Prochlorococcus marinus XMU1412: one gene and its partner. The protein of the gene in region 1 interacts with the protein of each later gene in a pairwise test. Links are inferred from orthologs where the notes say so. Each region holds a gene or a part of one and is shown on either strand. Other genes may lie near its edges. The genes, in order: ribD and accC.

What was found.
Region 2: the proteins of ribD (region 1) and accC interact in binary tests that used the Escherichia coli proteins (3 or more experiments, as listed by UniProt). The link is inferred for Prochlorococcus marinus XMU1412 from one-to-one orthologs.

The regions. Positions count from the first base shown.
Region 1 is NZ_JAAORJ010000004.1:216,974-220,153, reverse strand. The notes cover bases 141-2,986. They hold ribD (bifunctional diaminohydroxyphosphoribosylaminopyrimidine deaminase/5-amino-6-(5-phosphoribosylamino)uracil reductase RibD), read left to right. Parts: upstream 141-931; coding sequence 932-2,041; downstream 2,042-2,986. Other genes in these bases: ftsH (ATP-dependent zinc metalloprotease FtsH), read left to right, coding at 2,141-2,986; HA152_RS07610 (DUF3122 domain-containing protein), read left to right, coding at 416-916; HA152_RS07615 (hypothetical protein), read left to right, coding at 190-441. Outside these bases: precorrin-6Y C5,15-methyltransferase (decarboxylating) subunit CbiT, read right to left, coding at 1-106; more of ftsH, read left to right, coding at 2,987-3,180. UniProt on the Escherichia coli protein: Converts 2,5-diamino-6-(ribosylamino)-4(3h)-pyrimidinone 5'-phosphate into 5-amino-6-(ribosylamino)-2,4(1h,3h)-pyrimidinedione 5'-phosphate.
Region 2 is NZ_JAAORJ010000001.1:64,843-68,024, reverse strand. Bases 28-2,875 are described here. They hold accC (acetyl-CoA carboxylase biotin carboxylase subunit), read right to left. Parts: upstream 2,203-2,875; coding sequence 853-2,202; downstream 28-852. Other genes in these bases: HA152_RS00315 (glycosyl transferase), read left to right, coding at 2,548-2,875; HA152_RS00330 (YggT family protein), read left to right, coding at 529-834; psbX (photosystem II reaction center X protein), read right to left, coding at 253-438; HA152_RS00340 (Ycf66 family protein), read right to left, coding at 28-172. Outside these bases: more of HA152_RS00340, read right to left, coding at 1-27; more of HA152_RS00315, read left to right, coding at 2,876-3,182. UniProt on the Escherichia coli protein: This protein is a component of the acetyl coenzyme A carboxylase complex; first, biotin carboxylase catalyzes the carboxylation of the carrier protein and then the transcarboxylase transfers the carboxyl group to form malonyl-CoA.

The DNA of each region.
Region 1 (3,180 bases):
CAATATTTGTTGTTTTTAAAAATAGATTTTGTGATTTGAGAGATAGATCCTCAAATTTAAAAGAATTAATTCCAATTACATGAATTTTTCTATTAATTTCAGTCATCAATTTTTAATGAAATAGAACTAAATTGTTTGAATGTTTTATTAAATTATCTTATTATTATTCGAGTTATCATAGTGAATTAATTGTCTGAAAGGAGAAAGAGATTACATGATTTATTGTTAACTCTAATTAATAAAGATAGTGAATTTGAGTTTATTGAAGAAGATTCTAGTGATTTAACTTCTTGCTATTCTGAAAAAGACACTTTGAATTTATCTCGAGTTATAGAAAAAAATCGTAAAATAATCAAAAGATATCAAGCTATTGTTAGAACAGCTGTAACTCTTGATGCCCTGATGGATTCTGAAAATGAAGAAAATTACAAAATCAAATAATAATATTTTTTTAAAAGGAATAATACCTTTACTTTTACTACTATCCTTTATTTTTAACCCATTAAAAGTATCTGCAGAAGTTGCAGAAACTGAAATTAATGGTGCATTAATGAATGCTAGCAGTGAGTTTTTAAGAGACTTGGACTTTGAAACTTGGCAATTAGTAGCTTATAAATCCCCTCTTTTTGAAGATAAATTGATCTTGAGAGTAATAGGATATCCAGGAAATCTCAGGATTGATCATCCCACTGACTTGAGGGTTGAATCAGGGAGAAAACAGTGGCTTCTAGATGATAAAACATTACTTAATGTGGAATTAGCAAATGATGGAAGACAAGCAGCAGCAGAATTCGATCTTGATGAATTGATTAAAAATTTAGATAAAAATAGACCATTAAGATTATCATTGTCAGGAGTTTTTTCTGAGTTACCTGTACCTCCCTTCGTTGTTAAAGAGTGGAGATCAATAAACTGAATTTGATTTTTGGAGATGTCTGAAAAAAATGTAAGCCATACAAAATGGATGAAAAGAGCAATTTTTTTGGCTTCATTAGGCAAAAATACAACAAGTCCTAATCCTATGGTGGGAGCGGTGATACTTGATAAGAATGGAAGTCTTATTTCAGAAGGGTTTCATTTAAAGGCAGGGATGCCTCATGCAGAGGCAATGGCTTTTAATAATTTAAAAAAGGATGCTAAAGATGGAACAATGTATGTAAATCTTGAACCTTGCTGTCATCAAGGTAGAACGCCTCCATGTGTAGATAAGGTAATATCCTCAGGTATTAAAAAGATATATATATCAAATAAAGATCCTGATAAAAGAGTATCTGGAAAAGGTATTAAATTACTGGAAGAAGCTGGTATAAAAGTTCATTTAGGATTATGTAAAAAAGAATCTCTAGAATTAAATAAGGCTTTTATTTATAGGAACATAACAAATAAGGCATTTGGGGTTCTTAAATGGGCAATGAGTATTGATGGCAGAATAGGTCTAAAAAATGGAAAAAGTAAATGGATTACCAATGAAGATTCTAGATCTCTAGTTCATAATTTTAGAGCAGAATTTGACGCAATAATTATTGGTGGGAACACCTTAAGAAAAGATAACCCACTTTTGACTTCTAGAGGTTCGAAAACTCCAGAACCTTTGCGAGTCGTTTTTACAAAAACTTTAGATTTACCAACAAAATCAAATCTTTGGGATTGTAATGAGGCTAAAACTTTAATTATTTACGATTCCAGAACAGCCAATGAAAGTTTTCTTAAAAGAATCCCAAAATGTGTGGAGGTTGAGAAGATATCTTCAGATAATCCAGAGTTAATTTCAAAATTGCTAGCTAAAAGAGGATTTAATAAAGTTTTGTGGGAATGCGGCCCAAAATTGGCGACTTCAGCAGTTAAAGCAGGATGCATAAACGAAATAATATCTTTTATCGCTCCAAAAATTTTAGGAGGAGAAAATAGTATGAATCCTTTTGGAGATTTTGAATTTAGAGAAATGAATGAAACTATTAAATTAAGTGGATCAAAAATTAGATTTATAGGTAATGATATCTTCGTAAAAAGCTCATTGAAAAATTTCTGTTATGACTACTAAAGTATTAGGTTTAAGTACCGTTCGGTTCTTACCCAATAAAATTCATACGAATACGAATACTCTTCGTTTAGTTTATAATGATAAAAATGGAATACAATCATGCCAATAAGACAAGACGATAATCAACCTAATAGAAGATTTGGAATTGTAAATATTATTTTAATTGGTGTTGGAGCGTTGCTTCTATTCAGTAGCCTTTTCCCTAATCAAAATATGCAAATACCAAGAGTTCCCTACTCTTTATTTATAGATCAAGTGAATGATGGGGAAGTTAAGAGAGCTTACATTACACAAGAGCAAATTAGATATGAACTAAATGGAGCTGAAGAAGGCGCTCCTTCTGTTTTAGCGACAACACCAATTTTTGATATGGATCTTCCTCAAAGACTAGAAAGTAAAGGGGTAGAATTTGCAGCTGCGCCTCCCAAGAAACCTAATTTCTTTTCAACAATCTTGAGCTGGGTAGTTCCCCCATTAATTTTCATCCTTGTTTTACAATTCTTTGCTAGAAGAAGTATGGGAGGAGGGGGAGCGCAGGGAGCCTTAAGTTTTACCAAAAGTAAAGCAAAAGTTTATGTTCCTGATGATGAATCTAAAGTTACTTTTGATGATGTTGCAGGGGTTGATGAAGCAAAAGATGAGCTTACAGAAATTGTTGATTTTTTAAAAAAACCTGAAAGATATACTGATATTGGAGCAAGGATTCCAAAAGGTGTCCTTCTTGTTGGACCTCCTGGAACAGGAAAAACTCTTCTCTCTAAAGCCGTTGCTGGAGAAGCTGAAGTTCCATTCTTTATTATTTCAGGTTCTGAATTTGTAGAATTATTTGTTGGTGCTGGTGCTGCCAGAGTTAGAGATTTGTTCGAGCAAGCCAAGAAAAAAGCACCTTGCATAATATTTATTGATGAGCTTGACGCAATTGGTAAAAGCCGTTCAGGATCAATGGGAGTTGTGGGTGGAAATGATGAAAGAGAACAAACTTTAAACCAACTCCTCACAGAAATGGACGGTTTCGCGTCCACTGATAAGCCAGTAATAGTACTTGCCGCTACAAACCAGCCTGAAGTTCTAGATGCAGCACTGTTAAGACCTGGAAGATTTGATAGACAAGTTTTAGTGGATAGACCTGATCTGTCAGG
Region 2 (3,182 bases), on another replicon or contig:
TCCAGCCTTGAAAAAATAATATTCCTCCGCACAAAAGTCCAATTGCTGCGAAGAAAACATCATAATCCCTTGCCAAGGCAGGCTTGAAGGACCTCAAAAAATAAAGGCCTCCCCCACATACCGCGAGAACTATACCAACAATACTGGCCCAATTGAGACTAGCATTGACCACATTCTTTCTCCAAAAATTTATATTTTAAAGGGTTACTTATATCCCCTATATATATAGTGTACTTAAAACTTCTACAAAAACTAGCGTCTTCCAGTAGAAGTACGTTCGAGGGAATCTTTCTGGCTGACAAAAATCAAAAATGCAGTGGCTGGAATAACGATAAGTAAGGCAGCGGCAATAAAACTACCTATCATTCCCACTGCGGAATTATTTGCAACTTCAGCAGAAAAATCTGCAGCTAGTAGTAAATTTGAGATTTGAAACACTTTTTAAATATTAAATTCTCAATTTATAATACGAATTAAATACGTTTCAATGGGTTATTTATTAAGATGAATTAAACAATTGTGATTTCCTTGCTTGTAAACTCTCTTCAAATTTTAGATATTAGTTTAGGAATTTCTCTTTCATATCTAACCATAGTTTTTCTAATAAGATTAATACTTACTTGGTACCCAAAAATTGATTTAAGTAAAGGTTTATGGTTATTAGTTTCAATACCATCAAGCTCTATTCTTAATTTAACAAAAAAACTAATTCCTCCTATTGGAGGTGTTGATGTTGGACCAGTAATTTGGATCGGAGTTATAAGCTTTTTAAGAGAAATTTTAGTCGGTCAGCAAGGGCTTATAAAACTTGCATTGCATACAAATATTTCATAGAAATCATTCAATTATTTCTCAGTAATTTGGCAATAGTTCTTCTTCTACATATTTAGTATGTATCTTACCCTGCTTAAATTTAGATTTATTCAGTAAGGTTAGATGAAAGTTAATTGTTGTAGGAATACCAGTTACTGCACATTCATTTAAAGCCCTATTCATTCTTTTAATTGCAGTATTACGATCTTTTCCCCAGACTATTAATTTACCAATTAATGAGTCATAGAAAGGGGGGATTTCATAGCCTGTATAAACATGACTATCCACCCTTACACCGGGGCCACCAGGAGGAAGCCACCCAGTTATTTTCCCAGGTGATGGTCGGAAATTGTGAGAAGGATCTTCAGCATTGATTCTACATTCAATGGCATGACCGTTTAAATGGATATCATCCTGATTAAATTCCAAGTTTGCTCCGCTTGCGATTTTAATTTGCTCAGCTATTAAATCAACTCCTGTAACCATTTCCGTAACAGGATGTTCAACTTGAATCCTAGTATTCATCTCCATAAAATAAAAATTATCATCATCATCAACTAAAAATTCAACTGTCCCTGCCCCTTCGTAGCCGATACTTTTTGCAGCAGCAATAGCTGCGTTCCCCATTTTTTTTCTTAGCTCAGTATTAATTGCAGGACTAGGAGACTCCTCTAGTAACTTCTGATGTCTTCTTTGAACTGAACAATCTCGCTCGCCTAAATGAACAACATTACCCGACCTGTCGGCCAAAATTTGAATTTCTACATGTCTTGGCTTCTTTATAAATTTCTCCATATATAAACCATCATTACCAAATGCTGCTTCTGCTTCGCCTTGAGCTGCTTTAAACATTTTTTCGAGATTATCAGAGTTTTCAACCAGCCTCATACCTCTTCCACCTCCTCCAGCAGTCGCTTTAATAATTACCGGATAGCCAATATCATCTGCCAATTTATAAGCCGCATCAACATTTGATAACAAGCCTTTACTACCAGGTACTGTTGGAACTCCTACTGCTTCCATAGTTTCTTTAGCTGTAGATTTATCTCCCATAGATCTAATAGCTTTAGGAGATGGGCCAATAAAAATAATGCCGTGATCATTACACATCTCAGCAAATTTATCATTTTCCGCAAGAAATCCATAACCAGGATGAATAGCATCAACTCCTCTCGATGTAGCAGCAGCAAGTATATTTGGAATATTTAAATAACTCTTATTACTTAATGAATCTCCGACACAAACCGCCTCATCAGCAAGCTGAACATGTAATGCTTTTTTATCTACAGTACTAAAAACTGCAACGGTTGCAATACCTAGTTCTCTACAACTTCTGACAATTCGTAAAGCTATTTCTCCACGATTAGCAATTAAAACTTTTTCAACCATTATGAAATAAAATTGAAGAAATGAAATGACTTAAAATAAAAAATTATTTGCCAAAGTATTCAACAAAATTTTTTAGTTATTAGAGGACATTTTTTACAATACAACCTAAAACGTTATATATGTATAAATATTTGTTTTATGCAATAGAAAAATTATCCATCATATTCAAAAAAACTCTTTTAAAACTGCATGCTTATTTCAGCCAATAATGTATGATATTTTTAAGGTTTAGGTGTCCCCTGGTTACTGGAAACCCTTTGCGGACGTGGCGGAATTGGTAGACGCGCACGTCTAAGGAGCGTGTGGCTTCGGCCTTGCGAGTTCAAGTCTCGCCGTCCGCATTTAATGTATTTTGGTTTAACTGCAATGAAAAAAAAATCAGTTGCAGTAGTTATAGTTTCTAATGGTCCTGGTGAATTAACTACATGGGTAAATCCCGTAGTAGATGAACTTAACGAAATAAATAAATCATTATGTGATGACGATAAACACGATTTCACTCTAAGGTTAGTCCTTGTTCCTTGCCCAAATGCCACTGGTAAAGAATTTTTAGTTGCAAATTCATGGAATAAATTCGAATTAATTACAAAATCCAAAAGTTTTTGGAAATTATTAATAAGGCCACATTCTTTTGCTAATTGGCCCAAAAATGGGGTAGTTGTTTTCCTTGGTGGGGATCAATTTTGGAGCATTTTATTAGCTAAAAGATTAGGTTATTTAAATATCACATATGCTGAATGGGTTGCACGATGGCCTAAATGGAGCAACGAAATTGCTGCTATGAATGTAAAAGTAAAAGAGTTAATACCTAAAAGATACAAATATAAATGTAAAGTCATTGGCGATTTGATGGCAGATATCAAACTTAACAGCGAAATATCATTAAGAAATCAAGAAAAACACTACGTTGCATTGTTGCCTGGTTCTAAGAAAGCAAAGCTTTCTGTTGGAATTCCTTTCTTCTTAGAAGTTGCAGATCA